4 regions of the Vibrio sp. KUL78 genome follow, and region 4 is predicted to be linked to each of the others. Evidence: predicted binding sites of a transcription regulator. Region 4 holds the regulator's gene; each other region holds the start of a gene.

Region 1 (7,604 bases), 1.5 Mb from region 4:
GGCCTGCACTCACGATCACAACAGGTTGGGGTTTTTCAGTGCTCACCAAGTGGAGGTTGGCGGTAATCCGCTTATTTTTATATGGGACCTCTACCTGCTTGATAATATGACTGGTGTGTTTGGCCGCTTCGTTGTAAGCGTTATTCGCCAACACTTGAGCCTGCAAGGCTAGGTTGTCATTTTTCAGGTGTGGGTAGCCAGCGATACTAAAGCTCAATGAGGCCTTAAATAGCTCTTCTGCTGCAGCATCACCTGTAAGGTCGTTGGCTCGCTTTTGGTGAAGCATCCCAAGCTTGGTCCACTCATAGTTCCAGTTACCGCCGTGGTAGCCCATAACCGTATCGAGCCACTCATCTATCGTTCTTGAGTGATCAGAAGACGCAATTTTGGCAAGTGTCTCTTCCAACTCGATAGGGTCAATACCTTGCCATGCCCATTGCAGACGCAACAGGTTCCGGTACCAAGAACTCGGGTTCTCAGCGCGGCGGCGCTCAAGAATTTCCATGCTACTTGGCATATATCGAATGAGATGGGAGGTTTCCTTTGCTTGTTTGTTCTTTTCAAACAAGGTTTCGGAGATATTTTTACTGACTTCTTCAGACATACGCGCACCAACTATTACGATTACAGCATCAATATAATCGAATAATCATCATTATTCAGGGGTTTTATCGACATTTTAACGTGGTTCTATCGCTGTTAGTGACTTGGTTTGTTAAATATCTGAAATCCATGTTTCAGGGTTGACGACGGTTGATTGCAAATATGCTGGATTTCGAGCAAAAAAAAACCGCAACTTGGAAAAGTTGCGGTTTTTTTAAACATCACTGTTTACTTTTGCTTACGGTTAATTGGCTCAACGTAAGACAGTGCCATATCCCATGGCTGCTCGATCCAACAATCTTGGTCGATATCAACAATGTACTCGTCAACTAGCTCTACACCAGCTGGCTTAGCGCACACGGTTACTAGCTTAGCTTTCGGGTACATTTCACGAATTTTACGTGCTGTGTCACCGCTGTCCACAAGATCATCAACGATTAGGTAACCTTCACCGTCGTGCTCTGGAGCTTTAAGTACAGTCATATCACGTTGGTGATCGTGGTCGTAGCTTGAGATACATACTGTATCTACATAACGAATACCTAGCTCACGAGCTAGAATCGCTGCTGGTACTAGACCGCCACGACTTACACCGATAATGCCTTTCCACTGTTCCGCTGGCATTTGACGCTCAGCGAGTTGACGGCAATATGCGTGCATATTGTCCCAAGTGATGATGAATTTGTTAGCCATAATAATAACCTAATTAAACCGTATTCGAGACTTAAGCAGCCACAATGTACTTGATGACAAAGATTGCAGACATTACCCAAACACTCATGGATACGTCGCGACCTTTACCACTCAGTGCTTTAATAGCAGCATAAGCGATGAAGCCAAGTGAGATACCTTCTGCAATTGAGAATGTGAAAGGCATCAGCAAACAAGTCACAACAACCGGTGCCGCTTCAGTAATGTCTCTCCAGTCAATACCGACTAGACCTGACATCATTAGAATTGCTACATAGAATAGCGCACCCGCAGTTGCGTAAGCTGGGATCATACCCGCCAAAGGCGAGAAGAATAATGCAAGTACAAACAAAATGCCAACAACTACTGCAGTAAGACCAGTACGACCACCAGCTGCAACACCAGCAGTACTTTCTACATAAGAAGTGGTGTTTGATGTACCTAGTAGCGCACCTACTGATGTTGCTGTTGAGTCAGCCAGTAGTGCTTTGTTTAGACGTGGGATTTTGCCGTCTTTACCGATAAGGTCTGCTTTTTGCGCTACGCCAACTAGCGTGCCCGCCGTGTCGAACAAGTCAACAAATAGGAAAGCAAACACAACAGAGATCATACCGATTTCGAACACTGCCGAGAAATCAAGCTGCATGAACGTTGGAGCGATACTTGGTGGTGTAGACATGATGCCACCCCACTGAACGTCACCAAAAATCAGACCAAGGCCCGTTACTGCTAGAATCGCAATCATTACCGCACCTTTCACGCCACGGTGAACAAGAGCAATAGTAATGAAGAAGCCAACAGCCGCTAGCGTTGCTGGAAGAGAAGTGATGTGACCTAGAGACACAAGCGTCGCTGGGTTATCAACCACAATACCTGCGTTTTTCAGCGCGATAAGCGCTAGGAACAAACCAATACCTGCAGAGATACCTGTTCGAAGCGACATTGGAATCGAGTTAATGATCCACTCACGGATCTTAAACACGCTCAAAAGAATGAACAAGATACCAGAGCAGAATACTGCTGCCAGTGCCACTTGCCATGTGTAACCCATACCCAGTACGACTGCGTAGGTAAAGAAAGCATTCAGGCCCATGCCTGGTGCTTGTGCGATTGGGTAGTTTGCTACAAAACCCATAATGAAACAGCCGATAGCAGCTGCCAAACAGGTTGCAACAAATACTGCGCCGCGATCCATGCCTGCGTCAGCAAGAATTGCTGGGTTAACAAAAATAATGTAAGCCATCGTCAGGAACGTAGTGATACCTGCGATAATCTCAGTGCGCACTGTTGTGCCGTTTTCACTGAGCTTGAACAGCCTTTCGAGCATAATCGAATCCCTAAAAGTGTAAAAAGTAAACGGTTGCGTAAACGATTGGCGCGAATTATAAGGTTATCAAAACGCAAATTCCAGCTAGAATTTTCACTCTAAACAGCGAATTATCCTCTTGATATGAAACTCATATGGTAACGATCACTAACAATTTGAAATAGTTACCGAGAAAGCGCCCTTTTCCATCATAGCGACTAACCAAGACAACTGCGCAAAAAGTAACCACACTTTTTGAGATAAAGGCGGCATTTCACGGAAAAAAGGCAAAAAAACGCCACTCATATGAGTGGCGGTAGAATAATTTGGTCATCAATTGGGGTATGTAACCAACTATAAATTCTTCAAAATAGGGGGAAAACGTATCGCTTATCTACCGTAGTAGACGTTGTACGCGAAGTCTTTTGTGTATACGTTTTGATTCGTCCAAAACATCGCGCTTGCTAAACCTTTCATAACATCACCTTCTAACAAAACAAATAGTGGAAAAACGTTGCTTTGAGTCTCGGTTCCTTGGAGGCGATAAATCGGGCTCTGTCCGTGAGCATTGTGTTGATTCTCTCAACTGGTGAAAAGAATACCATATCGGATTAAAATTACAACCACAAAGACGATCAAAGTCACAAATATTTCATTTAACCTATCAAAAACCACAAATTCTGTAATTTTATTACGGATATTAATGTCATTAGTATGCATTGGCGCACACTATGCCAGTCACGAAAGTTGACATGACCCATTACATTATCTCTTCGGTTTCACTACTAGATGTTTACAACTAGTGGTATCCTTTGCTTTGTCTTTAATAAGCTAGAAATCCAGATGTTCACACCGTGAATTTAAACATCTGACGAAGAACAACCTAGTAAAGCCCGAATAAAGGAGAGTTCTGTGTCTGAATTCCACTCTGAAATCAGTAAGTTGTCACCAGCCCCAGTATGGCAATTTTTTGACAAAATCTGCTCAATCCCTCATCCATCAAAACATGAAGAAGCACTAGCACAGTACATTATTGGCTGGGCAAAAGAGCAAGGTCTTGATGTTAAGCGTGACACAACGGGTAACGTATTCATCAAAAAGCCAGCAACCGCTGGTATGGAAAACAAAAAAGGTGTGGTTCTACAAGCCCACATCGATATGGTTCCTCAGAAAAACGAAGATACCGATCACGACTTCACTGTTGATGCTATCCAGCCATACATTGATGGCGAGTGGGTAACGGCAAAAGGCACGACTTTGGGTGCTGATAACGGTATCGGTATGGCTACGTGCCTAGCCGTTCTTGCGTCTAACGATATCAAACACGGCCCACTGGAAGTGCTACTAACCATCGACGAAGAAGCAGGCATGACGGGTGCGTTTGGTCTTGAGGCGGGTTGGCTTGAAGGCGATATCCTTTTAAACACTGACTCAGAGCAAGAAGGCGAAGTCTACATGGGCTGTGCTGGCGGTATCGACGCAGCGCTTACCTTTGACATCGCACGTGAATCTGCACCGCAAGGTTATGTTGCTCGCCAACTAACACTAAAAGGTCTAAAAGGCGGTCACTCTGGCTGTGATATCCACACAGGTCGTGGTAACGCAAACAAACTACTAGGTCGCTTCCTAGCGGGTCATGCGAAAGAGCTTGACGCTCGTCTTATCGAGTTCCGCGGCGGCAGCCTTCGCAACGCAATCCCGCGCGAAGGTTTCGTTACTCTGGCGCTACCAGAAGAGAACCTAGCTAAGCTAGATGAACTATACAGCTTCTACACTGAGCTATTAAAATCTGAGCTTGGTGCTATTGAGACTGACATCGTGTCATTCAACGAAGCTGCGGATCTCGCTGATGTGTTTGCCTCTGAATCTCAAACGCGCTTCATCGCAGCACTTAACGCATGTCCAAATGGCGTTATCCGCATGAGCGATGACATCGAAGGCGTTGTAGAAACATCTCTTAATGTTGGCGTCATCACGACCCAAACAGACAAAGTTGAAGTGCTTTGCTTGATCCGTTCACTTATCGATTCTGGTCGCTCTCAAGTTGAAGGCATGCTGGCGTCTGTCGCTGAGCTTGCAGGTGCGACGATTGAGTGCTCTGGTGCTTACCCAGGTTGGAAACCCGATCCTGAGTCAGAGATCATGGCTATCTTCCGCGATATGTACGAAGGTATCTACGGTCATAAACCAAACATCATGGTGATCCACGCTGGTCTAGAATGTGGTCTGTTTAAAGAACCTTATCCAAACATGGACATGGTGTCTTTCGGTCCAACTATCAAGTTCCCACACTCTCCTGATGAGAAGGTGAAGATCGATACGGTTGAGCTATTCTGGAACCAAATGGTTGCACTGCTTGAAGCGATTCCAGCAAAAGCGTAATCCAATCAGTTAAGCCAATATAAAGCCGATGTTTAACCAAAACATCGGCTTTTTTGTTTCATATCAAACGCCAGTTTTGTGTTTCGAATACAGCCTGTGTATATTGAGACCAGTTATCATTTATAGAGAAAGACACTATGCAAGTTTACGGTTGTTGCGAATTGGTTCGTGAAATTTATGCTCAGATTGGCAGTGGTGATCAGGCTTACATCCCTCAGGCGATCTCTTGCGCGGTTCGTGCGCTTAATGATGTCGCAGCAGATGAAAACCTACCGAAAGACGTTCGTGAAAAAGCCGCTTTTGCTGCCGCTAACCTTCTGATTTCAGATTTCGAAGACAAATAGAGAACTCACCATGAATCTAGCCAATTTTGAAACGATGGATCCGGTTATGCTGATGAGCATCGTCAACATGAAGTTGAGAGACGACTTTGGTGGCGATTTAGATAAGCTGGTGAATTACTTCGATATCAGTAAATCAGCCTTGGTAGAGAAACTGGCGAGCGCTGGTTTTGATTTCTTACCAGAAGCGGGTCAGTTCCGCTAGAGCTCCTAATTCATAGAATACAAAAACCGCCAAGTTATGCTTGGCGGTTTTTCTTTTGCTCTAAGGGTTCATTAGCGCCTAGCCAAACGATGCCCAAATAACGGTTACCACTAATACCGGACAGATAAATTTAACGTAGAACGGCCAAACTTTACCAAACCAGCCTAATTGAAAGTCTGGACAACCTTGCTCTAGCTCTTTGATTTTACCAGCTCGGCTCCAAACCCAACCGCCAAATAAACAGAACAACAATGCCGCTATCGGCTGCAGGTACTGTGTCGCAATCATAGCAACCAAACCAAATAGGTCGCCGAAGTTAAACACGATATAGATACTGAACAGCGCTATAGCAGCGCCTAACACCCAACTGGTCTTCTTACGTCCTGTGTTAAAACGCTCATCCACCAGCGCTACTGGGCACTCAAGCATGGAGATTGAGGACGTCAGTGCTGCGATCGTTAGAAGAAGGAAAAACACAACTGAGAATACAAGACCAAGCAAGCCTAAGGACTCAAACATTAGAGGCAATACCGTGAACACGAGCGTGTCTGAGCTCAGTAAAGCACCATCTTCAGCATAAATCTGAACGCCTTTTTGCATCGCCACAAACATCGCTGGCATGACAACAAGTCCGGCAATAAAGGCGACTGAGGTATCTACCAAGGTCACATTCATCGCCATCTTCGGAAGATTCTCTTTCTTAGATAAGTAAGAGCCATAAATAAGCATCGAGCAGCCACCGATTGTCAGTGAAAAGAAGCCCTGTCCCATCGCTGCTAGGATTAGCTTTCTATCCCATACCTTCTCAAAATCAGGGATAAGGTAATGCTTCAAACCTTCCACCGCACCTTGCTGCATCATGATGTAGACGAACAGCAAAGCGAAAAGAATGAATAGCGATGGCATTAAGCGAGTCGACCACTTTTCAATACCCTTTTTCACACCACCTTGGACAATCAATACCGTAAGAAGATAGAAAAGGACAGTACCAAACACATTACGCTCGACGCTAAAGCCTTTGAACCAATCCGCAAGTCCATTCGCACCAACGATTTCAGCCAGCGCACCGAAGAGAAAGCAAATTAACCAACCGCCAACGATTGAGTAGAATGCTAGTACCGCGCAAGGCACCATCAAGCCAATCCAACCGACTAATCCGCCCAGTCGTTCGCCTAGCGGGTGATTGGTTAGTGATTTCATACTGTCTACCGGGTTCGCTTGACCATGACGACCTATCGCCATTTCGACCACCAGCATTGGAAATGCAACCACCAATATCATGACTAAATAGACAAGCAAGAATGCCCCGCCGCCATTACTCGCCGCTTGAGTAGGAAACCCCCAAATATTGCCCAAACCAACCGCTGCACCCGCAGCAGCCAAAATAAAGCCTAATCGAGATCCAAAATGCTCTCTTGGAGTTGTCGTTGAGTTTGAAATATCCACTGCAATTTATTCTTACGTACTAGTTTGCTGGTACGATAAGATAAAAGTTTGTATATGGCAATTTATTTGGTTGGATCGGCCGATATTAATGAGATTTGCGACCGTAAGTATTAATTTACGAGCATTACTTAGGATTAGTTAGATTCGCTTTTTATTGCTATCTTTTTTAGGGCCACACTGTTACCTATGTGCTCGTTTTAAAGTGTTACTTATGTGACCACCAGTGGACAGTTCGTGTCATTCCTGTGCAGACAGGAATCTATTTGAGACTAGGAGATCGCTTTGAGAAGACCCCTGCGTGCGCAGGCGCACGGCTAGTGGGGTGACGGCAGTTTTTGGAGTGACGGCCATTTTGGTTGCATCCATTCTAGAGATTCGTCATTCCTGCGCAGGCAGGAATCTACTCAAGGCTTGATGCAGACTTCAAGGCTAGATAGTAAAAACCTGATAATCCTTCAACTCAGGAATCTTTTTGTGAAGCTGTTGCTCTTCCTCAGCAACATCATTAAGCGAGTCACAATAGCCCTTAGCTTGTTTTTGAAGAGACTCAGATTGCTGCTCAAGTGTGCCTGACATACGCTCTTTGAGCTCATTATACTGCTTAGACAATTCTGTCAGATTTAGGCTACCC
Region 2 (7,604 bases), 370 kb from region 4:
AAGAGATTAAGCGAAGTGCAAATGTTAACTAATTGTAGAAAATATCACGTAAAAATCCTATCGCTAACTGAGGTTGTACTGCACCTTGCGGCAGCAACAAGTATACTCTCGACATTCGACCGAGATTACAGAAAATACAATGACCTTACCTATTGATTCTATTGAACAAGATGTGAAGCAAACGCTGGTACATTCCCACCTTATCGTTGAAGCAGAGACAGGGTCGGGTAAGTCTACAAGACTTCCGCTTTGGGCAATGGAGCAGGGTAAAGTCCTCGTTGTTGAGCCGCGTCGAATCGCTTGCACCTCACTTGCCGAATTTTTAGCTGGATCTCTAGGAGAGAAAGTCGGAGAAAAAATAGGGTACGCCATCAAGCTAGAAAACCGTTTTACCGCGGAATCTCAGGTAGTATTCGTAACGCCTGGGGTGGCACTACGTTGGTACGCGGAGAACGAGTTAGCTGAATATTCGGTTGTTATCGTGGATGAGTTTCATGAGCGTCGCTGGGATACCGATCTATTGGTGGCATTACTCAAACAGAAGCAGTCACACCGAACCATTATTACTTCTGCGACAATCGAGGGGGAGAAGTTAGCGCGTTACTTCAATGCCGAGCGGCTGGTGGCAAGTGGTCGTGTTTATCACGTGGATATTCAACATCGACGCGATGACAGTCGACAACTACCTGATAGTCGTCATCTAGAAACGCGAATTAAACAGGAAGTGATAGAGCAACTTGGTGAAACATCGGGTGATATCTTGGTGTTTCTACCTGGCAGAAAAGAGATACAACAAGTTAGAACTGCATTGGCTCCTCTCTGTGATACTGACGATATCCTTGTTGCGCCGCTGCATGCCTCAGTGACGGATCATGAGCGGAGCTTAGCCATGACCACACAAGACAAGCGCAAAGTGGTACTGGCTACTAATGTTGCTGAGACGTCGCTGACCATTCCCAATATCGGGCTAGTGATAGATTCAGGGTTAGAGCGTCGTAATGTCCAGCGAAATGGTCAAACGACGCTCATGCTCACTCACATTTCAAAAGCGAGCGCGTCGCAGCGATCGGGCCGCGCAGGGCGCATGATGAATGGTATTTGTGTACGTTTGTATGGAGAGCATGCAGCATTAGAGTCGGTAACGCCACCGGAGTTACAACGCGAGTCTATCGTGGAGCCAATGCTGGCTTCCGCGGTTTGTGGGCACGAGTTAGAGACCCTGAGCTTTATCGACACTATACCGGATAAGTCATTAGCCTCGGCAAAAATGCAGCTCAAAGAGCTAGGGGCGATTGATGATAATGGCATTACCGAGCATGGGCGAAATCTTGCTCCACTGCCAGTTGATGCTATCTATGCCGATCTTGTCACTAAGATGCCAACCAAGGCGTTGAAAGAGGTCATGATTGATTTGACCGCAGCAATCTGCACCACGGGCAAGCTGTATCAACTGACATCTAACGAAGAAGCACTTGAACGCTTGGATATCGAAGAGCCGTTTGGATGCGATGCGCAAATCATGGTTGGTTTACTGCGTGGCGAGAGCTTCTCTGGCGTCAGCGCAGATCAAGATGCTTTGCGCGAAGCGCAAGGTTTGTCTGAGCAAATGCGATCGGTATTTGAGCTGCCGAGTCTAGAAGTCGCATCGCGATACGATCGAAGTGAATGGATCAAGCAGATGATCAATGCCAATCCAACGTTGTTGTTTGTGCGTCGAGAGAGACGACGCGAGGCGCTTGGTAATGGGTTGATTGAGGTCTTGTTGGGTCGCTCTAGTCGACTCAAGAGTAATGCAGAATCTGCGTTGGTGTTATCAACGCACTCCCTACCAGGGCGCGGTGTGAAACAGACGATGACCTTGGGAACCTTGCTAGTTCCGGTTGAACTCTCCTTGCTACGTGAGCTTTCGATAGGTGAGTGGGTTGCTGGAGAGACCGTTGAGACGGAAGCAGGCCTCATTAACACTGAAACCTTAGTTTATGCAGGAAGAACAATTGCCAAACGAGAAAGTGAACCTCAGGGAGAAGCCGCACTTGCGGTTATTGCTAATGCGATAATGAGTGGTCAACTATTCCCTGGGTTAGCACAAGACTTATCAACAAAAATGGCGCATTGGAAACTGTATCTTGAACTAGGATTGGGGCAAGGGCAGAGCTATGAGACTGGAGAACTGTCTCTATGGTTACAAAGTAGTCTTGACGAACTTGGCGTTGAAAGCTTCGACGATCTTGAACTTATCGATGCGAATGACTTTGAGTTTGAAGGCATTCCTGAATGGGAGTATGCCGACTTCGCCGCTAAGTATCCGCTTGTTATTCAATTGAGTGGTTTGACACTGACGGTTGAGTACTTCGGTAAAGGTAAACTAGTTGAAATCAGTCATCATTCGGGATCAAGAAAAGATGACCCTAAACGCAAAGAGCTGCCTGCCTGGTCGGGATGGCGAGTGAAGTACCGAAAAGCAAGCAGAGTGCTAGACTTGAGGTAGTGTCCGTTAGTGAGGTGTCAAGGCAGGTTACACAACAATTTGCCTATTGCTGAGCGAATGTTCAGAAGATGTTGCGTATTGGGTTTTTATATCACTTTTCACATCGTAAAAGGGCTATAAAAGACCGTTTTTATATATCCTATTGCTATATAAGCAAGCTTGAATGATAGTAATCAAGTAGCATTCTGCAATCGGGAGTGAAGATGTGTGATGATAAAAAATCGCCAGTGGAGTTTGATTACACCAGTTTTCTCGGCGAATCGTGCAGTAAAAAATGGACTTTCCTAGAGGCGTTGGCTTCTGTGGCTCCAGTGTTTGGTGAGGCTTGGAAAGAGACCACCAAACAAGACAGTGACCCAGATAGCCGCTTATGGGAGATGGCGCTTCAGTCTTTATCAACCAGTCGTAGTGATGAATCCAACCTAGTGTCGTTAATTCGACTTGCTCGAGATGAGCATATTGATTGCCTACAAGTGATAATGCCTTATTCACTCGATGCCGATCAAATAGAGACGATACAATCCAAAGGGAATGCGAGTATTACTGCAGTGCCCGATGAAGATCTACTGATCGCAGTGATCCATGCTTAGCATTAGCTTCGTCGATGCTAAATTGAGACTTAGTTAGCCATGTACATACCCCAATATGCGCGTAGTTAACAATGTTCGAACCAATGAAAAGGGGGAGCGCTATGCTCCCCCTTTTTGGTGCTGAATCTCTTTACAGCGAGGCGGTACTAGTCTGCAATCAAGTCGTATTCGGCACGCAAGATATCGATGATCTCTTGTTTTGGATTTTCGCTTAGCTTGATTTCACGGCCCGTAATCTTTTCTGCGATACCAGTATAAGTACGTGATACATCCATCAGTGCTTCTAGCGGCAATGCATTGTCTTTCGCAAGTGCTTCGCGCTCTGGCATGCGCTCTTTGTTTAGCAGGATATCAGGATCTGGGAAGTGGTTTAGCAGGAACTGGCGGAAGCCTTCTTTTGAGTTTTCAACAATGCTTCCTGTTTCGTAGGCTTTCGTATCCCAGATGCGCGAAGAATCAGGTGTGCCCACTTCATCCATATAGATTAGCTTTTCTTTACCCTTTGAATCCGTTACGTAGCCGAATTCAAACTTAGTATCAACAAATGTTTGATCAATCGCTTCAAGTGCATTGCTGATAACGCCAAAACCTTCTTTAAGCAACTTCTCGTAGCCATCAATGTCAGCTGCATTGGTAAAGTTGAATGCTTCGAAGTTGTCGACAATGTTTTGGCGAGTGATGTTGACATCATCTGCCTCAGGAACACCAGGAATACCGCGCAAGATACCTTTTGTGGACGGTGTAATAAGAATATCTTCTAGCTTTGAGTCTTTCTCTAGCCCTTCTGGTAGCGTAATACCGCAAAACTCTCGCTCGCCTTTCTCATAGGCACGCCACATTGAGCCAGTGATGTATTGACGACAAATAGCTTCGATCATGACTGGTTTAGCTTTTTGAACGATCCAAACAAATGGGTGAGGGATGTCTAGAATATGGCTATCCGCTAAACCGTTATCTTTGAAAAGTTGGAACCAGTGATTTGAAATCGCATTAAGTGCTGCGCCTTTACCAGGAACACCTCGAAGATCCCCTTCGCCGTGCCAAATGCAATCAAAAGCTGAAATTCGGTCACTGATAACCATAATCGCAAGTGGTGCGTCTTCTGCTACGTCGTAGCCTTTATCTTTGATAAGGCGGCGGCTATCTTCTTCAGTCAACCAATATACAGAACGCACTTTACCACTATGAACCGGTTTGTTAGTGCGAATTGGGAGATCGTCGTTTACGGCAAGAACTTGATCAGCAAGACTCATGGAGACATTCCTATCTAATGTAAGGTCGCGACAACAGCGACAACAAGTGGAAGAGTGGTAACACTCATTATTGCCACGCATCATACCAGAACTGGTTGAACCTGCCAGAGAAAAAGCAAACGTTTGCGCAATTTATTTATGTTATAGAGTCAATTGTTTAAAAAGACGGCTTTAGGTTCGTGTAAAGGGTGGTTGTGTGAGCGGAAATGTGCGTACGTCTCGAGGCAGGTTCGCTGCCTCGAGTCTGAAAAGAGGCGTATCAATGTAGGTAACGTTCGCCAGATAAAAAGACAACTTCGCATTGCTGGCTTAATGCGAGTGCATTCAGAGTCGCTTGCTCTTGGGTACTGAACTGACCGTTGGCGATAATGGCGCATGCGTTTCCAGAGCGGATTGCTTTTTCGACAACTTGATATTGCGTCAAACTAGCAGAAGGTTTCATTTGAACCATATGTTTACCCAACTTATGAAAATGAAGTGCTTGTCCTGCAGAAGGGCGAGGGCATTCCGCTGTCATCAAAATCCACTGTGGTCTAGACGTTAGCTTCGATAACTTTTCAAGAACTTCATCCTGAATTCCTTGTGGCGCAATACTGCTACCGAATGCGTTGTAAGTACGTGAAACATTGTATTGAGAGCGAATTTGATTGTTGAGTAACATAACCCTGTTCCTTTATACATGCTGTATGTTTATACAGTAGTTTTTTGTAGGGGAAAGATCAAGCATTTTTTGTTCATTAAAAACTCAATTGTATTTAAATTATTGATATTTAATGATTTTTAAATTGAAGTTATCGCGAGCTATTGTGAGGAAATAAGGGAACAACAGTAGTTTTGAATAAAAGTACTGTACAACCGCTGTATAGTACGTCTATTAGCTAGCGATGAGATGAGTGGTGTGTAGGGCGTTTGAAGGTAGAGACTAAAACGCCTCTGTTAACAGAGGCGCATTGCATTTCATTTATGGTTGAGCGGTCATTTTGTTTCGAAGCTCGATTTCTGCGAGATTAAATTGCCTGACATCCATAACGGCAAAACTTAAACATTGCTCGCAAGAGTGATGGCACTTGCCGTCAATATACTCATGTTTAGTGACATAACTAGGTGTGTGGCACCAGTCACAGATACCTTCTTTAGTGAATATGTACATTATTACTCCCCACCCTTATCTGTCTGGGTGTTATTTTCGCGGAGTATTATGACACAAAACCAATAGGAATGTTAAATATATGTTTCATAAAGAGCGATGTTGTGCAGATTTGGTTATAAAACCGCCAGTTTAAATAGCGATTATCGACTCTTTAGATGGTTGGTAAGCGTTTTCAGTGCAAGGTTAAGCTGCTTCATCTCTTCTTCACTACCTTGGGCATCTGGGTGATAGATACGGCTCAACTGTTTGTAGCGCGCCTTGATTTGTCTTGCAGTAGGTGGTTCATTCATGTTGAGCCCGAAGCGAAGGTAGGCATCCCTTACTGTTGAATGTGGGCTTTGGGAGCTTGAGTTTTGGGAATCAGTCGAGCGACTGCGCAGTTGTTCGGTTGCCGACTTAAGCTGTTTTTGCAATGTTTTGATGATCTGCTGCTGTTTAGCGAGGTTTTGTTTTAGCTGTCCGAGGTTCAATTCATGATCATTGGACGCACGCATTGTTTGTCTCTGTAGATAGACTCCAGTCGCAATGATTGCTCCGACCAAGACAAGGTAGCTCGCGTGGATTAACCAACGCCAATCTGAAGAGGTCGCCTCCGGCGAGGGTATGTGAGTAACCGCTTGAGGTGCATTTGCTTGCTCTTGCTGTTTCAGTGCCTCTATCTGGCGCAACTGCTGAGCATTGAACTGTGCTTGAAGTGCGGCGTTATAGGCTTCTTGATAGCTAGGCGAAGCATCTTTCGCAAGGGAGTACCACAAAACCGCTTGGTCTTCATTAGGAATGTCTACCGCAGCTTGTTGATAGAGTTTAGCGACTTTTCCGAGTGCAGAAACGTCACCTTGAACCGCGAGCTTAGTATAGAGTAGCGCGGCTTTTGATGGATTGGCTTGTACACCTCGACCAAACTCTAGCGCTTGTGCATAGTTAAAAGTCGCGGCGGGATGTTCATTCTCACTGGCTTGTTGATACCAGTGTGCCGCTTTTGTCAGGTCGCGTTTAACACCTTCACCCGTCTCGTAGGCTAGACCTAACTGGTATTGGGCATCGGCATTGTTAAGTAGGGCTTGTTTTTCGAGCGCCTCCGTAGACGCCAGGGCGGAGTAGGATAGGCAGAATAATACGAGTAAAAGCAGCATGCTACGTGGGTGAGTCGCCAAGCTTTTTAAGCATCTATTCTGCACTCCATTGGCAAGTTAGATAGGTGTCTATTTCAGTAGTTTTGGAGCTTGCGCACCGTCAATAGGTCGGTTAACTGACACCTTTCGACCTTTTTTAAGACCGACTTCATAGTCGGCAGTGATGTTCTTCATCGCTTCTTTTAATTGCTGTTTGAAGGTTTCACGGTCGATGTTTTTAAACTCTTTATCTATATAGTTATTGATCTTGTTCGCTGATTCGTCATCTGGTGTGATGACTGGCAGCTTTTCAAGCGCTCCCTCAATCCAACCAGAGACAAAAGAGTTAACACGGCGCGTCACTTCGGTTGTAGACGTGCCAGAGCCGGCAAAACTATTTCTAAACTGGCCTGTCTGCTCGTTCATTTCACGGTAAATGATGTCAAACGCAAAGGCCGCAAAAGATAGCGCGATCCGCTTCACCAATGAACTCAACGCGTTTTAGCCCTTTGTGATTGAGTAGGACAGCTTCAACACCAAACTTGGTGTTGATACCACGAATAACACGCAGCAAGGTTGAGCTGATGTTGGTCGGAAGCAGGTGAGTGGATTGCGTCTTACCCATCTTGATGAACTCGATATCATCTTTATCGAGACCATATTTCAACATCAGCCTATGCGCCATTTTGATGGCGTTTGCGGCTTCATTGACGTTCGCTGAGTTGCCTAGCTCTAGACATTTAGCGATCTTTTTGAGGGCTTTTTGTTTATCCATCGACAACCTGAAGTTTCTCAACCGTGGAAGAAAAAGGGGGGATATTTTAGCGACTTTTATGCAAAAGTGGAAGGGTGTCACAATAGGTGTGTATGGCTATGAAACTTCACACAGCCATACAGAAATTCAATGAAGGTGCGTATCATAGCCCGAGTTGATCGAGGAGGTCTTGGTTGTCGTCGACCGCTTCCGCTTTGGGTTTGGCTTTCTCAGATTGAGCCGTTCGAGCTTTCTCA
Region 3 (7,604 bases), 1.6 Mb from region 4:
ACCACAGTTGCACTCGACCACAACAGGAGGCACCCCCTATGGTGCGTCTCATGTTGCCAACTCAAGTGTTCAGCTCAGTGATGATGAACTTTCACTCGCCTCTGCACTAGGGCAACGATTAGCTTCTACAGCATACAAGCTCAAGCACAACTAGGTATCAGGGATTAGGTACAACAATGACCAGCAATACTTTAATCAACACCGCTAACATGCGCGCTTTCGCTCTGTCGGCAAACTTTGCCTTGTTATGTTGGGTTGGGCTTTGGCATGGCTTTTTGTCGCCACACCCACACATCAACCCTATTGCTCTCACCGTGGCTTGGATGATTCCGCTATTACTGCCACTGCCTGGTATTTTGGCGGGTAAGCCCTACACCCATGCTTGGGCTAACTTTGTTTTAATGCTCTACTTTTTGCACGCACTGACTTTGCTCTATGCAGACGAAGGGGAACGTTGGTTAGCAGCCGTTGAACTTGTTTTGACCAGCTTGGCATTTGTTGGTAATACCGTCTACGCGCGCCTCAAAGGTAAGGAGATGGGTCTCAAGTTGCCAAGGCTCTCTTCCGTGGAAAAGAAAGAGCGCGAACGGTTTGGCAAATAAGCGAACACTTGAGATTAAAAAAGGAGGCTGACGCCTCCTTTTTGCTAGGTATTTCTAGTACAACCATTCAAATCGTAATGCTGGACCTACAGGCTGAGCAACGTCAACTGAAGGTGCTTGCACGCTTTCAGATACAAGAGGCTCAGTACTCACCTCACCGCTCGCATCTAGCGCATTATCTTGCGGCAGTGAACCATCCGGGGTCTCAATCACCTCTGTGTCTGGTGCTACAACTTGGTTATCTTCCATCTCAGTTTGCTCTAATTTCTTCACTAAACCCAATCTGAGCACTTCTTCCTCGAACGACTCAAGCGAGCCAAGCAAAGATACTCGCACTGTTACTTCATCACCATTGATCTCAGCGATATCAACTTTAGCTGTAGACGCTAAACGGCCTAGTGCACGTTCTAGCGTAAAGAAAGCATCGGCGCTGCTAATACGCGAGAAAGACACGGTAACCATACCAGCACTTTCGCCCAACACGGTTGAAGCGTTTTGAGCCGCGTAATAGTCACTGATTTCGTCAATTGCTGTCGCAACAGCCAGCTCGCCAGAGGTTGAACCTGCAATTGGCGCCAAGGTGTTTCTACCTAATTTATCCGGCGTTTGGTCATAGAGAGTATAACGAAGGCTGTTGCCCTGAAGACGAATCACGGCAACTGCATCAACAGGATAACGCAAACTTGCCTGTGCAATAGGTTCTACAAAGCCGCCCCAAAGGTCGGTCGTTTGAACGCCAGTAATGTCATCGAAGTCACCGATTGGGAAAGTCAGTGGTAAACCACGACGGTTGGCTTCCTTTTTCAGCTGATTGGCATTCGCGGAGTTGGTGTGCTCCCATACGATAGAGCGGTCATAACCGTTATCTTCTACAAGCCATACCATCACATTTTTACGCTCTACCGGCCACGATGACAAATCAGCCTGAGTAAGTAGTGTATTGATTTGCTGACTATTAAAGGTCAGGCGCATCGCTTGTTGCCCATCAACCTGGGTATAGCCAAGTTGAGTAATGTATTGTGAGCTTTTGCCTAGTGCCTTTTTTGACTACTGGGTTTGTTGCCGCACTTGAGTCACCACTTGCTTTCACCAACACATCCAACATACCTTGCTGGCGAGCGAGTTCATCAGCATTCGGCTGCTCTGAGTCCACAACGACCTCGGTCGAATAGATATCGACTTTTGTCAACGCATACGCTGGCAAAGCACACGCAGCAGCCAACAACAAAGCTAAATAACGCATAAGCATCCTAAATTACAAACAGATAAGCCGAAATGATAAGCAAGTATGGGATTTGGAGCAAGCTCACTGCTTCAAGGTTTGGTCAATATGTGTTTTTACTCAATACCATTGGCGGATCCAATACTAATCGCGCCAAGCTATTGAGATTTATCCAACAAAAATCCCGCAATATTTAAATAGATCATTAAGTAAACGATTGCGAAGTGTTAGAATCCTGCACGTTTTGCTTACTCTTTTTGACTTGCTTGGAAAAACATTATGAAAACGATCTTACAAGGCTCGCAAATGCTGTTCGTCGCATTTGGCTCCTTGGTACTCGTACCTCTTCTAACTGGACTTGATCCTAACGTTGCACTGTTTGGTGCTGGTGTCGGCACGCTATTGTTCCAATTGGTGACTCGTCGCAGTGTGCCTATCTTCCTAGCGTCTTCGTTCGCCTTCATTGCACCTATTATGTTTGGTGTGCAAACTTGGGGTGTCGGCGCGACCATGGGTGGCTTGATGGCTGCTGGTATCGTCTATGTCCTCATGGGCGCTGTGATCAAAGCGAAAGGCGTTGAGGTTATCCACAAATTACTGCCACCTGTTGTTGTTGGACCTGTAATTATGGTTATCGGTTTGGGTCTTGCACCTGTTGCGGTAAACATGGCGCTAGGTAAAACAGGCGATGGTGCAGTACAACTTATCGATGGTAATGCCGCGCTTTGGATCTCTGCGATTTCACTTCTGGTCACTATCAGTGTGAGTGTGTTCGCCAAAGGCTTCCTCAAGCTACTACCTATTGTAAGTGGTATCTTGGCCGGTTACGTGACGAGCTTATTCTTTGGTGTTGTGGACTTTACGCCTGTCGTTCAAGCGTCTTGGTTATCACTACCCAACTTCACTGCACCAGAATTTAATATCAATGCGATTCTGTTTATGCTTCCTGTGGCTATCGCTCCTGCGGTTGAGCACGTGGGTGATATGCTCGCCATCTCAAACGTAACGGGCAAAGACTACTTGAAGAAGCCTGGCCTTCACCGCACGATTACAGGTGACGGTGTGGCAACGATCGCAGCATCAATGGTTGGCGCGCCGCCGAATACTACGTACAGTGAGGTAACCGGCGCTGTTATGCTGACTAAAGCCTTTAACCCAGTGATCATGACTTGGGCAGCGGTGACGGCAATCGTACTGGCACTTGTTGGCAAGCTAGGTGCTATTTTGCAGACGATCCCTGTCCCTGTGATGGGCGGCATTATGATTCTGCTGTTTGGTTCTATTGCGACAGTAGGTCTTAACACACTTATCAAGAACAACGTCGATCTTCACAAGTCGCGTAACCTAGTGATTGTTGCTATCACGCTTGTATTTGGTATCGGCGGCATGGCATTTGGCATCGGTGACTTCAGCCTTCAAGGTGTGAGCCTATGTGGTATTGTGGCAATTATTCTTAACCAAATCTTGCCAGATGACCTAGGTGAGAACAAAGTGGTTGATAATGCGCAGATGGAAGATTAATTCCTCAGGCACAAAAAAAGGCTGACACACTGTCAGCCTTTTCTATATGCGCTAACTAATCGGTAATTATTGAGTACCGAAGATCTTATCGCCTGCATCGCCTAGACCAGGTACGATGTAGCCTTTGTCGTTTAGGCACTCATCGATAGCTGCTGTGTACATCTCAACATCTGGGTGTGCCTTCTCAAGCGCTTCGATACCCTCTGGCGCAGCAACAAGAACCAATACTTTAATGTGCTTACAGCCTTTTTCTTTTAGTAGGTCAATCGTTGCAATCATTGAACCACCTGTTGCCAGCATAGGGTCAACAACTAGAGCGATACGCTCGTCGATGTTAGACGCTAGCTTGTTGAAGTAAGGTACAGGCTCAAGTGTTTCCTCATCACGGTAGATACCAACCACACTGATACGCGCGCTTGGCATATGCTCAAGTACACCGTCCATCATGCCAAGACCAGCACGTAGGATTGGCACTACAGTCACTTTCTTACCTTTGATTTGGTCAATCTCTACAGGACCATTCCAACCTTCGATCGTCACTTTCTCAGTTTCAAAGTCTGCAGTCGCTTCATACGTTAACAGGCTACCAACTTCAGTGGCTAGTTCACGGAAACGCTTTGTGCTGATGTCCCCTTCACGCATCAAACCCAATTTGTGTTTTACTAGAGGGTGTTTAACTTCAACAACTTTCATGTCCAACTCCGGCTAAATTTTACAAAACCTGCAAATTATACATGGTTTCTTTCACTATTTCAGTCAGCAATGTGGCTAAAATGCCCTTTGTTAGCACTAAAAGTCGATCTAGCAACGTCAAATCAATAGATTAGCTTTCTCGGAAAATAGTTTGTATTTTCTTACGCAAACGTTTTCCTTTTTGTTTAAACCCCCTGTTAGAATAGCGCCGCTTTTCACATCCATTTATTTATCGAGGACTGTCCCGTGAGCGGAAACAACACTTCCCTAAGCTATAAAGACGCTGGTGTAGATATTGATGCAGGTAACGCATTAGTTGACCGTATTAAAGGCGCGGTTAAGCGCACTCGTCGCCCTGAAGTAATGGGAGGCATCGGTGGATTTGGTGCTTTATGTGAGTTGCCAACAAAATACAAAGAGCCGGTACTTGTTTCTGGTACAGACGGTGTTGGCACAAAACTACGCCTAGCACTAGACATGAACAAGCACGACACTATCGGTATCGACCTTGTTGCTATGTGTGTGAACGATCTTATCGTTCAAGGTGCAGAGCCACTATTTTTCCTAGATTACTATGCAACTGGCAAACTAGATGTTGATACCGCTGCAGACGTAGTTTCTGGTATTGCTGAAGGCTGTGTACAAGCTGGTTGTTCACTAATTGGTGGCGAAACAGCAGAAATGCCAGGCATGTACGAAGGCGAAGATTACGACGTCGCTGGCTTCTGTGTTGGTGTCGTTGAGAAATCTGAAGTTATCGATGGCACAAAAGTAGCCGCAGGTGATGCACTTATCGCTGTTGGCTCAAGCGGTCCACACTCAAACGGCTACTCGCTTATCCGCAAGATTCTTGAAGTTTCTGGCGCAGATAAGAACGAAAAGCTAGGTGAGCGCACCATCGGTGAACACCTACTAGAACCAACAAAAATTTATATCAAATCAGCTCTGAAAATGATCGCTGAGCACGATATCCACGCTATCTCTCACATCACTGGCGGCGGTTTCTGGGAAAACATCCCACGCGTACTGCCAGAAGGCACAAAAGCAGTTATCGACGGTAACAGCTGGGAATGGCCTGCTATCTTCAACTGGCTACAAGAGAAAGGCAACGTTGATACATTCGAAATGTACCGTACTTTCAACTGTGGTGTAGGTCTAATCGTTGCTCTACCTAAAGCGCAAGCTGACGCAGCGGTTGAGCTTCTGAAAGCTGAAGGCGAGAACGCTTGGGTAATTGGTGAGATCGCGACTGCAGAAGCTGGTGAAGAGCAAGTAGAGATCAATTAATTTCATGAAGAATATCGTTGTTTTAGTTTCAGGGAATGGTACTAACTTGCAGGCAATTATTGATGCCTGCGAGTCGACTATCACAAATGCTAAAGTCCGTGCTGTTTTCTCGAATAAAGAATCCGCATTTGCACTAGAACGTGCTCGCAAAGCTGGCGCCGAGGCAGAGTTCCTTGATCCTAAGCTAAGTGAAACACGCGAGGCATTTGATGCTGAGTTGATGCGCCGTATTGATGTACATAATCCAGATCTTTTAGTGCTGGCTGGCTACATGCGAATCTTGAGTGGTGAGTTCGTTCGTCACTACATGGGTCGAATGATTAACATTCACCCTTCGCTACTGCCTAAGTACCCAGGTCTGAATACGCACCAACGTGCTATCGAGAACTGCGATGAGCACCACGGCACCAGCATTCACTTTGTGACTGAGAAACTTGACGGTGGTCCTATCGTGCTTCAGGCGAAAGTACCTGTATTCGATGACGATACCGTTGAAACACTAGAGCAACGTGTTCAGAGCCAAGAGCATAAGATCTACCCTCTTGTCGTGAAATGGTTTGTAGAAGACCGTTTGCAAATGGATGGCAGTAGAGCCCTACTTGACGGCATTGCCCTTGGACCACAAGGTTACGCTGACAAGTAAGCGCATTGACCTGTGAATGAAATAAAAAAGCGAGTGACTTGTCACTCGCTTTTTCTGTTTTAGAGAGGCTCAGTCGGTGCCTGGCTTTTCGGTTTCGCCTCGGCAAATGGAACATCTGCCAGATCATCGACATTCGATGCCACCAGCTCACCAAAGTGGAACAAGTTGTACTCTCCTGGCTTCATGCGATGCCACGTCTCATTGCCAGTCAGTGGCTGAGTCGCGACGACCGACACGATATCATTTGGCGTCGTCTCTTCTTGGAAGTTGATGGTGACATCTTCGTCTAACAAGGTCGCTTTGCCGAAAGGCGCTTTGCGCGTAATCCAGTAGAGATGGTTGGTACAGTAAGTCATAACAAACTCACCATCACTCAGCAGCATGTTATACACGCCCAGCTCTCTCAACTCGTCACAACACTCTGCCACATAGGCAAACATTGCCATCAGATCTTGAGGAGGCTCTGGGAAGCGTTGCTCCAGCTTTTTTAACAACCAACAAAACGACAGCTCGCTGTCCGTCTCCCCGACTGGGCGAAAATGACCCGTTTCGAGGTGCTGATAATCACTTAGCTGGCCATTATGTGCGAAGGTCCAATAACGCCCCCACAACTCGCGCGTGAAGGGATGGGTATTCTCAAGATTCACTTTGCCACGATTCGCTTGGCGAATATGACTCACTACCGCCTTACTTTTAATCGGATAGTTTTGTACCAACTCTGCAATCTTGGAGTCGCAGCTTGGTTGTGGATCTTTAAAGGTGCGAAAACCTTTACCTTCATAAAACGTTATGCCCCAGCCATCCTTGTGCGGACCCGTATTGCCCCCACGCTGAATCAAGCCAGTAAAGCTAAAACAAATATCTGTTGGCACATTGGCGCTCATGCCAAGCAATTCACACATTGAGTTTCCTACTCTTTGGTTCCGATCATTGAGAATAACAGTGCGTTGTTATTCCATTTCTTTTTCAACAAGCTGAATAATGATGTGGATGATTTTAATGTGTACTTCTTGGATACGATCTGCGTAGCCAAAGTGCGGTACACGAATTTCAATGTCAGCTGCACCCGCCATTTTACCACCATCTTTACCCGTTAGAGCGATGGTTTTCATGCCTTTCGCTTGAGCAGCTTCAATCGCTTTAAGGATATTCCCTGAGTTGCCCGATGTTGACAAGCCAAATAGCACGTCACCTGAGCGGCCTACGGCTTCTACGTAGCGAGAGAACACAAAGTCGTAACCGAAGTCGTTACTCACACAAGAAAGGTGGCTAGGATCAGAAATTGCGATACCTGCGTAGCCTGGACGGTTTTCACGATAACGGCCAGTTAACTCTTCTGCAAAGTGCATAGCATCACAGTGAGAGCCGCCGTTACCACAAGACAATACTTTACCTTCTTGTTTAAACGAGTCAGCGATCATCTTTGCTGCAGCTTCAATCTGAGCGATGTTGTGATCGTCACTAAGGAATTTGTTTAGTACTTCAGCAGCTTCGTTAAGCTCATTTCTAATCAAGTCTTGGTACATAGGTTTATTCTCTTTGTTTTTGCGACATACACCTGATGTCTGTTCTATTTGAGTTTACCTATAAACCCGTAACTCTGTCGATAGACGTAACCCTACCTGTTCATCGAATT
Region 4 (7,604 bases):
ATGGCTTCAACCGTGATAACTTGCGACTGAGACATCGCGCCTTTATCGTCTGTCGCAACGGCTTGTATCGTATAGCTGCCTGCAGCAGGTGATATCCAATCCATGACCCAAGGAGCGACGGTCACAGACTTTTCTAGTGCACCATTGACACTAAATTCAACCTTGCTAATGGTACCATCCGAGTCTGAGGGCTCTGCGGCAAACTGGACACTTTCTCCTACCGAAACTCGAGTCTTCGAACTGGTCAAGGTAACGACTGGCGGCTGATTAGATGCGTCTACGACTGAGAATGTCTGAGCCGATTGTGTAGACGCACCTTTATCATCAATGGCTGTGACTACCAGCTCATAATTGCCACTTTCTGTGAACCAAGTTACTTGGTAGGGAGCGCTCGACAGCACTGCCAGTTGCGCCCCTTGCAGCTCAAATATCACCTCTCGAACTTCCCCATCACTGTCTTCGGCCAATGCAGAGAAGGTGACTTGGTTTCCTGAGGCTAACTGTGCGTTGGAGGCTGGAGAAGTAATCGTCACTGAGGGAGCAGCGTTTATGCCACCAGCATCACAGGCCCCTATTAGTGACCATTCTTGATAAGGTTCGGAGTGGTTAACAGGGTTAGCGTTAAGGTTCCACCAGTTCGCTTGGAACGCCGATGATTGCCATTGGACTTGAGCGCCACCGTTGTAGCTTGTGCCGTCGTCCCAAATGGGCAAACTGTCACACTGTACTGCCAAGCTTGGTGCAGAAAACAGTAAACTGGGGGTGAGCATCAGCGACAAATTCACTGACCGTTTAAATATTGGAATAGAGCCTAATTGTAGCTTGGTCATGGAAAATCCTTTTGTTGAACCAAAGAATGTCGTTGCCAATCAATGCTGCCCAATCGAAGCAGTTCAACGGAAACGACGCCACTATCAAACTAGCTCAGGTTTATAGAGTCTTTTTCCGACTCAGAAAGCACCGACTTCTCACGCGAGTCAGTTAACAAAAATAGTTACAAGTTGCATATACAACGACCAGGTATCTCTACATTGCTCCCATAAAAAAGCTCCAGCTATCAAAGAGACAACTGGAGCATTTTCTATCACTACACGCTAGCCGACTTTAATCACCAGCAAACATGTAGCCCTCGCCATGGACAGTGATAAATATCTGTGGATTCTTTGGATCGGATTCCATCTTGGCACGCATGCGACGGATAAGAACATCAATGGTTCTATCGTTTGGCGCATCAACTCGATGACTGATCATATTGAGGATACGCTCACGGCTCAGAACTTGATTTGGATACGTTGAGAGTGCAACTAACAATTCATATTCAGCCTTGGTCAGTTTTACAGGGTCGCCATTATTCGTCAATGAACGACGCTGCTTATCGAACGTCCATTCACCAAAGTGAACCACATGCTCGTTTTGCACTGACTCTTCAAGTACTGGCTGTTTGCGCGCTAGTGAAATACGCCACAATAGGTTTTTTACTCGCACTAACAGTTCGCGTAGCTCAAACGGCTTAGTGACATAGTCGTCTGCCCCCATCTCAAGGCCAACAATACGGTCAATACTATCGGTGCGACCGGTCACCAAAATGATTCCAATGTCTGACTGACTTCTTAACTCTCTTGTCAGCATCAAACCATCTTCACCAGGGAGGTTAATATCTAACATAACGAGATCGATACTGGATTCTTCCAGCACCTGACGCATCGTCTGACCATCTTCAGCTTCGCTAACCAAGTAGCCTTCATTTTCGAAGTAACCAGCCAGCTTACTGCGAGTGACTACGTCATCTTCTACAACCAAAACGTGATATTTCATCTGTGGTTTCTCAATCTTGTCATGACAGGGACATTCTATTCATAAACATTCACAATTCTAGTCTACATCCCCTCATAGGCATGGAAACCTTACTATTTTTTGATTCAAAACAACCAAAACGATTGCGTCTCATATGCAACGAATACTCGAGTCAACTTACCCTTAAAGCAATTAATTTTTGTCTTATTTTTTCATAAGTTAACTCAATTCTTCACACAACAAGTTATTGCTATTCATCTTTATTGGCTAAAATAGAGTTATCATTTTTGGAGATTATTCAAATGCAAGAAATCAAAGCATTTAATGAGCAACGCGCAGAAATCTATTGGTGGCTTTCAAGCCTATTCGCTGCGGAGCTCACTGATGATGAACTCAACAAATACCACAGCCCTGAAATTCGCTCTTTCTTATCTGGCTTAGGAGAAAACCCTTCCCTAAAAGAACCCATTCAGGTCTTTACAGAGTCCTTGAACCGCCTTCAAGTCAGAGAAGACGCACAATTAGAGCTTTCTGCCGATTTTTGCGATCTATTTTTAAAGTCGGACAAGCACGGCGCACTGCCTTATGCCTCTATGTATATTGGTAAGTCTGGTCTTTTAAATGATCAACCTGCACAAGATATGGCAGATCTTTTAGCTAAGCACAATGTAGCAGTGAATAAGGACTTAAATGAGCCAGCGGATCACCTCGCGATCGAGCTAGATTTCCTAGGCAACTTAATCATTCGCTCCAATGAGCTTGAAGCTGAGGCACATATGAACGATGCGCTGCACGAGCAAGCAGAGTTCATCAAGAACTACTTGATGACATGGCTACCTCAGTTTGTTGCGAAATGCCAAACTAACGACGAGTTTGGGTTTTATGCCTCTGCCGCTAAACTACTCGAAGCATTCTGCCAACTTGACTACACCTACCTAGAGGGTGAGCAAGACTAGCCAACCTAAAGCGCAAATCACTTGCATCACATCTGTGAGAATTAATTTGCGCTTTAGTTATAAATTTATTGGATAAGTCATTGCCAGCGCTCAAACCTAAGTCTACAATCCGCCGTTTAAATGCAAATGCCCTTGGCATTCAACGCGGACTTGTGTCCAAAAACACCTGTTGAAATCTACGCTCTGAGCTTTTTTCGCCGTGGCTTGCATGCAACTTTCGGTTTTCGCAGCCAAATACTATGTTTACAACAACATAGCGTTATATGTTTGCAAAGACCACTATACTTGAAGCGGTACCAACGTTAATTATCAAGCCGCGACTAATAGGATATCACTATGGCAACTATTAAAGATGTCGCCCGCCTTGCAGGCGTTTCAACGACCACAGTATCCCACGTTATTAATAAGACTCGCTTTGTTGCTGAAGCAACTCAAGAAAAAGTGATGGCGGCGGTCGACGAACTCAACTACGCACCAAGCGCCGTTGCACGTAGCTTAAAATGCAACTCAACAAAAACCATCGGTATGTTAGTGACTCAATCAACTAACCTGTTCTTTTCAGAGGTTATCGATGGTGTTGAGAGCTACTGCTACCGCCAAGGCTACACGCTGATCCTATGTAACACTGGTGGCGTGTATGAAAAGCAACGCGATTACATTCGCATGCTGGCAGAGAAGCGCGTGGATGGCATCCTCGTGATGTGCTCTGATCTTACCGAAGAGCTGCTAGAGATGCTTGATCGTCACGCCGACATTCCTAAAGTTATCATGGACTGGGGCCCAGAAAGCTCACAAGCGGACAAGATCATCGATAACTCTGAAGAAGGCGGTTATCTGGCAACGAAGTTCCTGATCGAAAAAGGTCACACGGATATTGCCTGCCTGAGTGGCCATCTAGAAAAAGCCGTGTGCCAAGAGCGTATCATCGGTTACAAACGTGCCCTTGCTGAAGCAGGTATCGAGATGAAAGACGATCGTATTCTTGAAGGCAACTTCGAATGCGATACAGCGGTTATCGCTGCTAACCGTATTGCTGCAATGGAAGACCGACCGACCGCTATCTTCTGTTTCAACGACACCATGGCGTTTGGCTTAATGAGTCGCCTGCAGCAACTGGGTGTGCGCGTACCGGAAGATATCTCTGTCATTGGATACGATAATATTGAGCTGGCTGAGTACTTCTCGCCACCTCTAACCACGGTTCACCAACCTAAACGTCGTGTGGGTAAAAACGCGTTTGAGATTCTATTAGAACGAATCAAAGATAAAGGTCATGAAAAGCGCATTTTCGAAATGCACCCAGAGATTGTTGAACGAGACTCTGTCAAAAGCCTTACATAGAGCTGACAAAAGTGCCTTTCTAGGCACTTTTTTTGAACCCCATTCAAGTTTTCTTCTCTCGATTGTTAGTTTTTTACGCACCCTCAAGCACAAATAACCCGCCATTATTTGAACCAACATCACATTTTTGCAACGGAGTAATCATAGGCTTATGTCGTTTTCATTTATTCTAATGAAGTCACGCACAGGGCAAACCATCTGAAAGGGTGGGACGCAAAGCCTCCGGCCTAAACCAATTTTTAATTGATAGGTAGCGGGGTTGCCGATGGCAAGGGGAGAAGACTCAGTTATGGCATATGCCTAACAGAGCTCTGACACCTGATTGCTATACTCTCGGACCTGATTCTGGTGACACAATCAATAACACCGAGAAAAGAATAAAGCATGGATAATCCTATACTAAAAAATTCAATGCAATTATTCGCTCAGCTTGGAAGAGTAAAGTCTCGCTCCATGTTTGGGGGATTTGGCATCTTCGTAGATGATACGATGTTTGCCTTAGCAGTGAATAACAAATTACATATCAGAACTAACCGTCAGACCGTATCCACCTTCAAAAAACTGGGTTACAAGCCTTATGTTTATAAAAAGCGTGGATTTCCCGTTGTTACTAAGTACTTCGCGTTACCTGAAGACTGTTGGCAAGATCAAGAAGGTATTCTCGATCACGCTAAACAGGCACTCGAGTTCGCGAAAACTGAGAAAGAGCAACAATCCGAAGCGAAACCTAATCGCCTGAAAGACCTTCCGAATCTTCGCCTTGCCACTGAGCGTATGCTCAAAAAAGCAGGCATTGAATCAGTGGTTGAACTTCAGGATCATGGTTCGGTTGAGGCTTTCAAGGCCATTCAGAGAACCCATTCAAGTACCGTAGGTTTAGAGCTTTTATGGGCTCTTGAAGGTGCGATAAATGGTACTCATTGGTCTGTGATTCCTCAGACTAAAAGAGATGAACTGGCTAGCTTAATTAATTAAGCTACGGTAATCTCGAGAAAAAATCAGCCTTATGGCTGATTTTTTTGTATTAGCTGAAAGGAAAAACATACTCATCCTTTCTACTACACTAATACTGAGTCATCAAAAGGATATCGTCATGAGCAAGAAGCTGATACTAGGATTGGTTTTGGTTGCTGTCGTCATTTACTTAGGCATCAACTTTGGTCAACACCTCACACTAGAAAACGCAAAAGCACAACAAGTAGCACTGAGTGAATACATCAATGAGAACTTCGTGGCTGCTGCCCTCACCTATTTCTTCGCTTACATAGCGATTACTGCATTCTCCGTTCCAGGCGCTGCCGTGGTTACCTTACTTGGCGCTGCACTGTTTGGCTTTTGGACTAGTTTACTGCTTGTTTCATTTGCGAGTACCATAGGCGCTACATTGGCATTCTTGAGCAGTCGCTTCCTACTTCGCGATTGGGTACAAAGTAAGTTCGGTTCGAAACTTGAGACGATCAATAAAGGTGTCGAAAAAGACGGTGCTTTCTATCTATTTTCTCTAAGACTCATTCCTGTGTTCCCATTTTTCTTGATTAACTTATTAATGGGTCTCACGCCAATTCGAATCTCTAAGTATTACTTGGTGAGTCAACTGGGCATGCTGCCAGGAACTGCAGTATACCTCAATGCAGGTACCCAGCTAGCGAACATTGACAGTCTATCAGGCATTGTTTCCCCTACCGTGTTGGCATCGTTTGCCCTACTCGGTTTGTTCCCACTTATTGCCAAATGGATTATGGGAAAAATCTCTCGCTCACCACAGGTACAGGAATAGATGAAGATATTTGTAGGCAATAACCCACCAGAAACACATATTGTCCAACAGCAGTTGATGGCTGAAGGTATAGAGTGTGAAGTACGAGGCGAAGGTGTTTTTGGGTTACGAGGGGAAGTACCGTTTGACGAAAGTTCTCTACCCTACGTTTGGCTTTTCAACAGAGAGCAAGAAATGATGGCACGAGCTGTCATTCAAGATTGGCAAAAACAGGCTGAGAAAAGCGGTAACGTGCCGTGGGTATGTTCAGCTTGCCACGAGACTAACGAAGCGCAATTTGGCGTCTGCTGGAACTGTCAGACGCCACAAACAGCTACGATGCCACAGACTTAATGAAATCTATTGAGTGCTTATTGAACTCTTCTGGACGCTCAACATTGCACACATGACCACAATCTTTGATCTCTAATAGACGGCTGGACTTATGTTCAGCCACCATCTCTTTGACTGGCTTAATAAACATATAGTCTTTATCCCCCATCAGATACAAAGTCGGAATCGGCAACTCTCGGTCTTTAAAGTAGCGGTTGAGAGGGTTCACTTCTGTCGTTAGGCGGTACCAACGCTTGAACTCTTTTTGGCACAGCTTTTTCGCCTCTCGGACGAATAACAATCGTGACTCTTTTTGGCCTTTTTGCGGCATGACAATATACGCGAACAAGCTGTAAAGCCACATATAAGGGATAATGTGCTTACTCCAGTTGCCAATTTTCACCAGAATTTGCGAGCGAGTATTAAAGCGAGTGACCGCACCGCCTAAGACCATGGAACGAACTCGGGAGTGTGCCAACTCGGCAATGTTGCGCACAATAATCGTTCCCAAAGACATACCGACAAAATGGGCTGACTGAATTTTAAGGTGATCAAGTACTTTGACGATATCCATCGTCACCTCTTTAAAGGTGTACTTGTTCGACATAATGTCTTTAAGGAGTTGGTTTGACTTACCGTGACCGCGCAGATCAATAAACAGCAGGTTAAAGTGCTCTCGGTAAGCACGAATCTGTTTAAACCATATGTTTGAGCTTCCACCTGCCCCATGTACGAATACCACCCACTCATTACTCGTTGGGTGCTGATAAGTTTTATGGAATAGCAAGCTCTCTGACATAGTTCTCAAGTTTCGTGATGTATGTGGGCGTTACGTTACCATAATTCGCCGTTTTACGGACAAAAACTCACAGGAATTTTGGTAAAAATGATTTACAAGTGTAGTCGATTATAAAAAAAGCGGCATAACGCCGCTTTTCAGTTTTTGCTCTAGTTTGCCTCGAGCGCCAGGTCGTACATCTTGACGTACTCTTTGGCTGACTCAGTCCAACTGAAGTCTTTTCGCATTGAGCGAAGCTGCATTTCATGCATCTGCTCAGGGTGTTGCAGATAGAATAGCAGTGCGCGTTGCAGGACAATTAACAAAGCATCATGGCAAGGCTCAACAAAACCAAAACCAGTGGCATTGTTAGGGTCATCATCAAAATCAATAACCGTGTCTTTCAAACCGCCGACTTTACGTACGATTGGCAACGTACCATAAGCCATACTATAAATCTGGTTCAACCCACACGCTTCAAACTCAGAAGGCATTAGGAAGAAGTCTGACCCTGCTTCTACCAAATGAGCAAAGCGATTGCTGTAAGCTTCTACAAACGCCAACTTATCTGAAAACTCTTCCGCTAGGTCATTAAGATGAGAAGCAATTTGTGGCTCACCCGTACCAATAATGACGACTTGAACGT

Evidence for each region. Region 4 encodes PurR, which represses purine synthesis genes. Its sites were predicted from a motif close to TNANGNAAACGTTTNCNTNA; they were not measured.
Region 1: AC6I8Y_RS12455 (NCS2 family permease) is a predicted target of PurR. The motif match lies at 2,642-2,661, and genes of this name have one in related genera.
Region 2: AC6I8Y_RS07165 (phosphoribosylaminoimidazolesuccinocarboxamide synthase) is a predicted target of PurR. The motif match lies at 4,443-4,462, and genes of this name have one in related genera.
Region 3: purM (phosphoribosylformylglycinamidine cyclo-ligase) is a predicted target of PurR. The motif match lies at 4,200-4,219, and genes of this name have one in related genera.

The regions. Positions count from the first base shown of each region.
Region 1 covers NZ_AP045837.1:2,667,976-2,675,579, forward strand. The annotation lists gene frsA (esterase FrsA) at 1-604, opposite strand, end outside; gene gpt (xanthine phosphoribosyltransferase) at 832-1,296, opposite strand; gene AC6I8Y_RS12455 (NCS2 family permease) at 1,328-2,620, opposite strand; gene AC6I8Y_RS12460 (aminoacyl-histidine dipeptidase) at 3,512-4,981, shown strand; gene AC6I8Y_RS12465 (YaeP family protein) at 5,119-5,325, shown strand; gene AC6I8Y_RS12470 (DUF4250 domain-containing protein) at 5,336-5,527, shown strand; gene AC6I8Y_RS12475 (sodium-dependent transporter) at 5,606-6,967, opposite strand; gene AC6I8Y_RS12480 (YggN family protein) at 7,403-7,604, opposite strand, start outside.
Region 2 covers NZ_AP045837.1:1,510,660-1,518,263, forward strand. The annotation lists gene AC6I8Y_RS07155 (helicase-related protein) at 140-2,488, shown strand; gene AC6I8Y_RS07160 (transporter) at 2,692-3,078, shown strand; gene AC6I8Y_RS07165 (phosphoribosylaminoimidazolesuccinocarboxamide synthase) at 3,225-4,331, opposite strand; gene AC6I8Y_RS07170 (hypothetical protein) at 4,591-4,992, opposite strand; gene AC6I8Y_RS07175 (hypothetical protein) at 5,293-5,475, opposite strand; gene AC6I8Y_RS07180 (J domain-containing protein) at 5,622-6,614, opposite strand; partial or broken gene AC6I8Y_RS07185 (DUF2786 domain-containing protein) at 6,684-7,368, opposite strand; gene AC6I8Y_RS07190 (DUF3334 family protein) at 7,511-7,604, opposite strand, start outside.
Region 3 covers NZ_AP045837.1:2,747,687-2,755,290, forward strand. The annotation lists gene wrbA (NAD(P)H:quinone oxidoreductase) at 1-154, shown strand, start outside; gene AC6I8Y_RS12835 (DUF2069 domain-containing protein) at 177-602, shown strand; gene AC6I8Y_RS12840 (DUF2066 domain-containing protein) at 657-1,574, opposite strand; gene AC6I8Y_RS12845 (DUF8605 domain-containing protein) at 1,588-1,845, opposite strand; gene AC6I8Y_RS12850 (uracil-xanthine permease family protein) at 2,104-3,345, shown strand; gene upp (uracil phosphoribosyltransferase) at 3,412-4,038, opposite strand; gene purM (phosphoribosylformylglycinamidine cyclo-ligase) at 4,285-5,325, shown strand; gene purN (phosphoribosylglycinamide formyltransferase) at 5,330-5,968, shown strand; gene AC6I8Y_RS12870 (class II glutamine amidotransferase) at 6,028-6,870, opposite strand; gene lpcA (D-sedoheptulose 7-phosphate isomerase) at 6,919-7,494, opposite strand.
Region 4 covers NZ_AP045837.1:1,138,342-1,145,945, reverse strand. The annotation lists gene AC6I8Y_RS05605 (Ig-like domain-containing protein) at 1-830, opposite strand, end outside; gene torR (two-component system response regulator TorR) at 1,105-1,815, opposite strand; gene torD (molecular chaperone TorD) at 2,097-2,750, shown strand; gene purR (HTH-type transcriptional repressor PurR) at 3,087-4,091, shown strand; cyclic di-GMP riboswitch class I at 4,270-4,358, shown strand; gene AC6I8Y_RS05585 (TfoX/Sxy family DNA transformation protein) at 4,476-5,066, shown strand; gene AC6I8Y_RS05580 (TVP38/TMEM64 family protein) at 5,185-5,868, shown strand; gene AC6I8Y_RS05575 (putative signal transducing protein) at 5,869-6,201, shown strand; gene AC6I8Y_RS05570 (alpha/beta fold hydrolase) at 6,182-6,979, opposite strand; gene glgA (glycogen synthase GlgA) at 7,129-7,604, opposite strand, start outside.